4 regions of the Mesorhizobium ciceri biovar biserrulae genome follow, and region 2 is predicted to be linked to each of the others. Evidence: riboswitches for the same ligand, from Rfam matches in the RefSeq annotation. Region 2 holds a riboswitch; each other region holds the start of a gene.
The links. Region 2 has a riboswitch for cobalamin ahead of bluB (5,6-dimethylbenzimidazole synthase). Riboswitches for the same ligand answer to the same signal wherever they lie in the genome.
Positions count from the first base shown of each region.

Region 1: it holds a riboswitch for cobalamin, as region 2 does, so the genes downstream of both, metE (5-methyltetrahydropteroyltriglutamate--homocysteine S-methyltransferase) here and bluB (5,6-dimethylbenzimidazole synthase) in region 2, are expected to answer to the same signal.
Region 3: it holds a riboswitch for cobalamin, as region 2 does, so the genes downstream of both, A4R29_RS10255 (ABC transporter ATP-binding protein) here and bluB (5,6-dimethylbenzimidazole synthase) in region 2, are expected to answer to the same signal.
Region 4: it holds a riboswitch for cobalamin, as region 2 does, so the genes downstream of both, A4R29_RS01505 (aromatic ring-hydroxylating oxygenase subunit alpha) here and bluB (5,6-dimethylbenzimidazole synthase) in region 2, are expected to answer to the same signal.

Region 1 is NZ_CP015064.1:1,193,783-1,195,977, forward strand. It holds gene metE (5-methyltetrahydropteroyltriglutamate--homocysteine S-methyltransferase) at 1-898, opposite strand, end outside; cobalamin riboswitch at 1,014-1,213, opposite strand; gene A4R29_RS05255 (adenosine kinase) at 1,607-2,195, opposite strand, start outside.
Region 2 is NZ_CP015064.1:1,808,516-1,810,710, reverse strand. It holds gene A4R29_RS08055 (histone deacetylase family protein) at 1-627, opposite strand, end outside; cobalamin riboswitch at 749-928, shown strand; partial or broken gene bluB (5,6-dimethylbenzimidazole synthase) at 932-1,657, shown strand; gene A4R29_RS08045 (hypothetical protein) at 1,780-2,195, opposite strand, start outside.
Region 3 is NZ_CP015064.1:2,266,058-2,268,252, reverse strand. It holds gene A4R29_RS10260 (ABC transporter substrate-binding protein) at 1-16, opposite strand, end outside; partial or broken gene A4R29_RS10255 (ABC transporter ATP-binding protein) at 66-852, opposite strand; cobalamin riboswitch at 1,018-1,224, opposite strand; gene A4R29_RS10250 (AraC family transcriptional regulator) at 1,460-2,195, shown strand, end outside.
Region 4 is NZ_CP015064.1:302,997-305,191, forward strand. It holds gene A4R29_RS01505 (aromatic ring-hydroxylating oxygenase subunit alpha) at 1-1,016, opposite strand, end outside; cobalamin riboswitch at 1,132-1,333, opposite strand; gene A4R29_RS01510 (DUF680 domain-containing protein) at 1,845-2,042, shown strand; gene A4R29_RS01515 (DUF680 domain-containing protein) at 2,122-2,195, shown strand, end outside.

The DNA.
Region 1 (2,195 bases), 610 kb from region 2:
AGAGCACCAGATCCTTCGGTGCGAGCCGACCAATCGTCTCCAATTGCTCGGGAGCGCGCACGAGGTCGAGATGCAGGCCCGCCAGGCGCAGCGAAAGCGCGGTCTCGAGATTGTCTCCCAGCGGCCCGAAATAGGTAGCCAGCATAATTTTCAACTTGGGCGCGGCTTTCGACAGCTGCCCGTAGGTGAATTCGAAGGCAGCTCTTTCGTTCGGGTTGAGATCGAGCACAAGCGCCGGCTCGTCAATTTGCACCCAGTCGGCCCCCGAGAGCTCCAGCCTCTGCAGCAGTTGCTCGTAGACGGGCAGCAGCCGCGGTAGCAGCGCTATGGGATTAAAGCCCTGATCGGGAGACTTCGCCAGCTTGAGGAAGGTCACCGGTCCAAGGATGACCGGGCGTGTATGGATGCCGAGCTCTTTTGCCTCCAGAAAGTGATCGACTGGTTTGGTTGACGAGAGGGCGAATGTCTGATCGTCGCCCAGCTCCGGCACGATGTAGTGGTAGTTCGTGTCGAACCATTTGGTCATTTCCATCGCGGTTACGCGCTGCCCCTGAACTGCATGCCCGTGACTGGCCTGTCCGCAACCCGCGGTATCGCCTTGCGTGCCGCGCGCCATCGCGAAGTAGATGTCGAGCGGGACCTCGCCGCCCGTCCAGCCGTAACGAGCTGGCACGGCGCCGACCATTGCCGCGGTGTCGAGCACATGGTCATAAAGTGAGAAATCGTTCGACGGGATTTTCGACACGCCGCGGTCGTGCTGCTCGCTCCAACTGGCGGCACGCAGTGCCTTCGCCGTCGCCAGAAGGTTGGCAGCAGACGATTTTCCGGACCAGTAGCTTTCGAGCGCGAATTTCAGTTCTCGCCGGCGACCGATACGCGGCACGCCAAGCGTTGCTATGGGAACTTGCCGGGAGACATTCATTCCATACCCCGATGGTTGGGGCGGGGACAAGGAAGGCGCTAGCAGGCCGGCATCGACGCCGAGCTGCCGCGGCCACCAGACACCCCGCCTGTGGACGTTGTTTACCGAGGCAGGTCTCCTGGCTCGCGGGTCACAGCCTCTGCCCCGTCTTCCCGGGGCAGTTCGCCCCAGTGACATTGATGGGTTTGGCTCGCCGCTTACAGTTGCGGGGCAGCGCCGGCATTGCACCGGCTTCCCACTTAGCTCCGCTACGGCAACACCTTGCGGAGAACCACGACATGCGGACAATCGCAGTAGCCCACTTTCTTGTCAATGCCGTATAAAGAAATGTTTATGTCTTTATGTGAATTGTTAGCCTGCGGCGTGCTTCCAAATTCCATGTCGCCGTCGAGCTGAGCCTTCTGCGCGACTCTCCGGTGTGTGCAGACTGTGGCTGGCCCCTCGGGCGATCTGCCTTTTGTACGATCCCGTCTCAAAACGATTTCATCAAAAACGGCGCGTGTTGGCATTCATGATGGGGCGGTAGTACTGGACCGAAGTGCGACAACGTTCCTCAGCCTCAACAATTAGAAATTGGGAGAAAAACCGGCATCCTTCTCGAACTGGTACGCGTTCGATTTAAACGCGCTTGTCTGGACAGCCTGCACAACGGGAAGGTGGGCAATACGTGGCCGAAAAGCTGCCCTACAACAGCCCCGCCTGCTCAGCCTCGCGGCGCAGATTCTGCCGGGGCCTCGGGCCGATCTGCTGGATCACCAATCCGGCGGCCAGCGAGCCAAGGTCGCCGCAGGTCTGCAGATCGCGGCCTTGCGTGTAGCCATGCAAGAAGCCGGCAGCATAGAGATCGCCGGCACCCGTTGTGTCGACCAGTTCATTGATGGCGGTCGCCTTGATCACCACGGTCTCGTCGCCGCGCACGATCACCGAACCTTTTTCCGAGCGGGTCACGGCGGCGATGCGGCAATCCTTGCGGATCTGCGCCAGCGCCTCGTCGAACGAGGATGTCTGGTAGAGCGATTTGATCTCGTGGCTGTTGGCAAAGACGATGTCGACCGTGCCCGAACGCATCAGCTCGAGGAATTCGTCGCGGTAGCGGTCGACGCAGAACGAATCCGACAGGGTCATCGACACTTCGCGGCCCGCCGCGTGCGCCAGCTTTGCCGTCTGCCGGATCGCCTCCTTGGCGCGCGGCGGATCCCACAGATAGCCTTCGAAATAGGTGACCTTGGCGCCCGAGGCCTTGTCGGCCTCGACGTCTTCCGGGCCGAGCTCG
Region 2 (2,195 bases):
CAGCGGTGCGTTGACGATGTTGCCGGCGCCCGTTTCGGTCTTCGCTCCGGTGCCGGGATAAAGCGGCATCTGGTGTGTCGAGCAATAGAGCACCGAGGGATCGTCCCAGAAAATATCCTGCGTGCCATTGCCGTGATGCACGTCCCAGTCGACGATGGCAACGCGCTCGACACCGTGTTTCTTCTGCGCATAACGCGCCGCGATCGCCGCCGTGTTGAACAGGCAGAAGCCCATGGCCGTGGTCTTTTCGGCATGATGGCCGGGCGGCCGGGCGGCGACGAAGACGTTGTCGGCGCGGCCCGAAAAGACATCATCGACGGCGGCGTTGGCGGCGCCGATCGCGGTGATCGCCGCTTGCCAGCTCTTAGGACTGGCAGTGGTGTCGGCATCGATGCGGGCAATCCCCTCGTCGGGAATGGCGGCGCGCACGCGGGCGACGAAATCGGCAGGATGCGCGTAGAGGATGGTGGCCTCGTCGCCTTCCGGCGCCTGGATACGATCGAGCCCGGCAAAGGCTTCCTCATCGAGCACGCGCTCGATGGCACGCAGGCGGTCGGGCCGCTCGGGATGTCCGGGCGGCGTGAGATGCTCGAGGAAGATCGGATGCGTGTAGAGACGGGTGGTCATCGTCCTAATCTAGTGACCCGGATCGACAAAGGCCATGCACGGGCGGCCGATGACTGGGGAAAATCGCGCCTGCGTCCATTCGCGTCGCCGCGGGCATTGGCCTCGCCGGCGCTTCGGCGTAAGGTTCTTGGTACTGCCTGGTGCCCGCCGCAAGCGGGAGAATCGGGAACACGGTTGAATTCCGTGGCGTGCCCAACGCTGTGAGGGGGACCGCGCCGGTAAATGCCACTGTCGATGACGGGAAGGCACCGGACGCGGGTTGATCCCAAGCCAGAAGACCGGCCTGGCAGGCATCGTCATCCGCATGGTCAGGCGGATGACATCACAGCGACGTGCGTCCATTTGGACGCACAAAGTACGCTCTGACCGTTTTGAATCTGCAATCGCAAGGGGACAAGCGATGCCGGAACATATGACCGCTGCCATTGACGATGGATTCGACCAGAATGCGCGCGATGCGGTCTATCGCGCCATGTTCACGCGGCGCGACGTGCGCAGCCATTTCCTGCCCACCGCGATCGATGACGACGTGCTGGCGCGGCTGCTGCTTGCCGCCCATCATGCGCCATCGGTCGGCTTCATGCAGCCATGGAATTTCATTGTCATTCGTGACATCGAGCGACGCGAAAGGGTGCGCGACCTGTTCCTGGCCGCGCGCGAGCAGGAACTGCCGGCGATCGAGGCGGAAAAACAGGCGCTGTACCGCAAGCTCAAGCTGGAAGGCATCTGCGAGAGCGCGCTCAACATCTGCATCACTTGCGACCGGCAGCGCTCGAAAGGTTCGCCTCTGGGACGCTGGCACAATCCGGAGATGGATCTCTACAGCACCGTCTGCGCGGTGCAGAATTTCTGGCTGGCCGCGCGTGCCGAGGGCGTTGGCGTCGGCTGGGTGAGCATCATCGAGGCTGAGGCGCTGAAGCGGCTGTTGGCCATTCCGGATCACGTAACGCCAATCGCCTATCTCTGCGTCGGCCGTGTTTCCGAGTTCGCTTCCAAACCGGACCTTGAAACGCATGGTTGGGGACGGCGGCTGCCGCTGCCGGAACTGATCATGAGCGAGACGTTTTCCGGGCAAGGCGAGACACAGCTGAAGTCCACCGTGGCGCGCCTCAACACCGTTTCTGCCTCACCAGACACCACCTGCCCGGCCGATCAGGGTGTGGCGCCGGCCGTACCCCAGCGCGAACCGCCGAAGGAGGCGAGCGCCTTGTCCTTGAGCTCCCTGAACTTCGACGACGCCTCGGCCAACCGGGCGTCCCAGGCCGGATCCGGCACCTGGCCCGCGATGGTCTTGAAATAGACCTGCATCAGGCAAGCGATGGCGAAAGGCTCGATGAAGGCCGCCTTGAACGCCCAGGCGAAGACGATGGCGAGCACGAAGGCCCAGCCGGCGAGCTGGCCGGGCATCAGGAACAGAATGGCGCCGGCAGGCGCCAGCATCATCAGAAAGATGACGAACGACACGCCCCACATGATGACCGCCAGCCAGACGGCGTTCTTGACCATGACCTTGCCGTTCTGGGCATAGAGCACGACGCCTTGGCGCGCCGTCTCGAAGGGTGAGGCTG
Region 3 (2,195 bases), 460 kb from region 2:
AAGCGAGGCGTTTCACGGGTATGCTCCTTGTGGGTGGGATCGGGTCGACTATGGAACGGCTTCAATCACGACGGCGGCGCGGCACGGTTCGGAACCTCGAACACCGTCAACTCTCGATCCTCGGTCGGATGGCGCAGGCGCAGCACATCGATGCCGAAAATCTCGCGGATCAGCTGTTGGGCCAGCGCTTCGCGCGGTGCGGCGAGCGCTTGCAGGCGGGCATGGTTCATTACCGCCACCCTGGTGGCGAAGGGTGCTACCAGCGCCAGATCGTGCAGCACCGCGATCACCGTCATCTCAAAGCCTGCCACGAGGTCGAGCAGTTCGCCGCGGGCGCGCGGGTCCAGATGGTTGGTCGGTTCGTCGAGGAACAGGATTTTGGGCTGCTGGGCGATGGCGCGCCAGTTGGGCGCGCTGGCGCTCGCCGCCCGACAGCGAGCCGATGGTGCGGCCAAGCAGCGGCAGCAGGCCGGTCCGGCGCAGCGCGTCGACGACGATATCGCGTTCCTCGCGCCTGCGCCGCAGCCCGGCATGCGGGACCCGGCCAAGCTCGACATAATCGATCACCGCCAGCCGCGGATCGGGCTGGTCGGTCTGGCCGACCACGGCGATATGCAGTGCCCGCTCGGCGACAGAAATCCCATCGAGCCGTCGCCCGCCAAGCTTCACCTCGCCGGAACTTGGCCGCATCATGCCCGACAGCATGCGCAGCAACGTCGTCTTGCCGGCGCCGTTGGGACCGATGATGGCAAGGCGATCGCCAGCGGCCACCGAGAAGCTGACCGCCTGGACCAGATTCCGCCCATTCGCCATGGCACAGAGGTCATGGGCTTCGAGAAGCGCTGCGCTCATCGGCTGCAGCCCGCCGGATTGCGGGGACGGCAAAGCGTGCGCATGGTGATGCGATGATCGATGGAGCCGTCCAACTTTCCGTCACTTTCCAAAACTGGCGACGGAAGGAAGCTGGCGAACCGGCCAACAAGACCGGGACTCGCGTTTCCTCCCGGCACACCCCGTCCGGTCAACTCAGTGATGGCAGGTCTCCTGGCTCGCGGGTCGTTGCGCCATCCTGCCTTCCCAGCCTTGCCGGCCAGTGGCATTCACGGATTTTGCTCGCCGCTTACAGTTGCGGGGGCAGCCACGGCCTCGACCTGAACAGGCCTCACCGTGTTCCCTTTTCACCCCTCGCCTTTCGGCTCGGGGACCATCACCACTTCAGCGTAGATTTCCACCAAACTCTTCGCAATGGATTTCTCGGACGAAGTGGTGGGCCAGCTAAGGGAAACAGGCATTGCACGCTCACTTTATGTAATAACATAACATTCTTAGGAGATGACGCGGCCCGCTGTCAAGCGAAAGCCCATGGGATCGGCGCAGATTGCACGGGATGCGCAATTTCGATCAAACTGGCCGCGCCAGGAAACGCCAAGATGATCCGGCCAATGCGAAAAGGAGCCCCATGAACCCGACCGAGAAAGCGCTGTGGTTCGTCGAGAGCCATCTGCCGCAGGCGATCTCGCTTGACGATGTCGCGCAAAGCAGCGGCGTGTCGCGTTTTCATGTGACGCGCGCCTTCGGCGCCGCAACCGGCCGCTCGGTGATGGGTTACATGCGCTCACGCCGGCTGACCGAGGCGGCGCGCAAGCTGGCCGGCGGAGCGCCCGACATCCTCGTCGTCGCGCTCGACGCCGGCTACAACTCGCATGAGGCGTTCACCCGTGCCTTCCGCGATCAGTTCGGCACCACGCCGGAACTGGTGCGCGCGCAAGGCTCGACCAACAACCTCGACCTCGTGGAGCCGATCCTGATGGGCCAGTCCTTCCTCACCAATCTCGAACCACCGCGCTTCGAGACCAGCCGGCCGTTCCTGATCGCCGGCCTCGGCGAACGCTACAGCTGTGAAACCAGCGCCGGGATTCCGATGCAGTGGCAGCGTTTTGCACCCTATATCGGCAACATCCCCGGCGAGATCTCAGGCGTTTTCTACGGCGTCTGCCTTAACGGCGACGACGCGGGCAATTTCGACTATGTCGTCGGCGTCGAAGTGTCCGGCTTTGCGGATCTGCCGAAGGACTTCTATCGGGTGCGGGTGCCGGCGCAGAAATATGCGGTGTTCTCGCACCGCGAGCACATCTCATCCATCCGCCGGACGATCAACACGATCTGGAACAGCTGGCTGCCCGCCTCCGGTCACG
Region 4 (2,195 bases), 1.5 Mb from region 2:
TCGACCGCATCCTTGTGGACGAGCCATTTCGTTGTCACCGCGGTTTCCGTGGCACTGATCGGCAGCACGCGGAACGTAACGGCGTGGTCGCCGAGGATATGGTTCCAGGTCGTCGGATAGTGATAGAGCAGCAAGGAGCCGATGCGGTCGGTTGAAACGCTGTCGGACAAGTTCTTCTGGACCGCCCGTTTTCCCGTCATGGTGTAGCTGACGGCATCGCGCAGCAGCGGCGCGCGGGTGGCGCGGTACTGCCCTGCCGGATCGATGCGGAATTTGCTCGGCAAGCCTGATGCCTCGCATTTGGCCCAGTGTGCGACCATTTCAGGGTCGCTGTCGGCGCCATGGACGCCGGTTATGGTTGGAGCCTCGGGGAAGGTCTTGCACAACTCGGGATGATTGGCGGCGCAGTGGTAGCACTCGCGGTTGTTTTCCCAGACCAGCTTCCAGTTGCCCTTCTCGACGATCGTGCTCTCGAAGGCGATCTTTGCTTCACGCAGCCGGTGCGGCAAGAGATAGGGTTCGATCATCGCCCGCATCGGCGCGAAATCTGCCGGTTCCTTGGCCAGGCAGATGAAGATGTAGCCGCCGACGCTCTCGCAGGCGACCGGCTTCAGGCCGAAATCACTCTTGTCGAAACCGTCGGCCATCTGGCGGGCAAACAGCAGGCGGCCGTCCAGCTCATAGGTCCACTGATGATACGGGCAGACGAGCTTTGCCGCGGTACCCTTCTCCGTGTTGCACACGCGGCTGCCGCGATGGCGGCAGGAATTGTGGAAGGCGTTGATCTTGCCGTGCTGGTCGCGGACAAGGACGACCGGATAGTCGCCGACCTGCACGGTGATGTAGCTGCCCGGCTTAGGCAGTTCGCAATCATGGCCGATGAACAGCCAGTCGCGATACCAGATCAGCTCCATGTCGAGCTTGAAGTAGTCTGGATCGGTGTAGAAGGGCTGCTCCAGCGAAAAGCCTTGCCGGCGCCCCTTCAGGAGCCTCAGCATGTCGTTGCGGATATCCATGTCCTGTCCTCGTTTCTAAGGACTGAACTGGTGGTGATGGAGGAAGGATTGAAACACAGGCCGGCTGTGTGCCGGACATGCGCTATCCACCTCTTGACCGCCCACCGCGATCAGTCGAGTCTAAAAATCTCGGGCTGGTTTCCGGGCTCTGGAGTTGTCCTTGCGGACCATCGCGACACCTTCCCAGGCGGTTGCCCAGTGGTCTCCCGTTGCGACTTGAACTCCACCACCGTTGCGGGGGCAGCGCCGGATTCTGACCGGCTTCCCAATTCTCCGCCTCGTCGTCACGAAGCGGCACCTGAGATGGTATGATCTAACCACGATCGCGGGCGCGCCGTCGGCATGAAAACGACATCGTATCCATGCGGCGCGACACGGCATGCGAAACGCTACTGCAGATCGTCGCGGGCCGAGATCCCACCTCCCGGGCGGCCATTTGCCGGCTGCGATCTTCCCGAATCCGACCCTTCGCGGGGGTCAAAAAAAGGTTAATGGTTTCGAAAAGTGACTATTAGCTCGCCCTAAAATCGAACCGAACGGTTCGTTTCTGTTGACGGTGCGTGCAGGACGGTGTGAACGCTGGGCCTCTGAAACAGTCAGTGATCCATCAAGTGTCTATACCTAACACACTGATATGAAGAAGAAAAATACATCCCTAGATTCCGTTGGCACAATTTCAAGGTGTGGATTCATGGTCCACACGGAACAACTTCGTGATTGGAAAAGACGACCTTGCCCTCCCACATCGGGGCTGTCCGAACGACGCGATTTCATTTCCAAGACACGCCGCTAGACGGACGGAAAAAAGACGATACTGGAGTACCAAAAATGAAAAAGATCATTCTCACTGCCGCAGCCCTTCTGGCCATTTCCGGCAGCGCCTTCGCTGGTAGCGACCACTACGGTTCGAACGCCGCGGCAGCCACTGCTGTCGACAGCTCGTACACCGCTTCGACCAAGAAGTCGGAACCGGCTGCTCAGGCGCCTGCCCAGGGTGCTGACCGCAACCTCTTCGGCAACAACTAACAGCCGATTCCCAGTTTCCCGGTCGACGGCGGGCTTGCCCGCCGCCCTGGCGAAATTCAGACATTCAGGAGTATTCAAGATGAACAAGATCCTCATTGCTGCCGCCGCCGTTCTGGCCATCACCGGCAGTGCCTTCGCCGGCAGCGACAACTT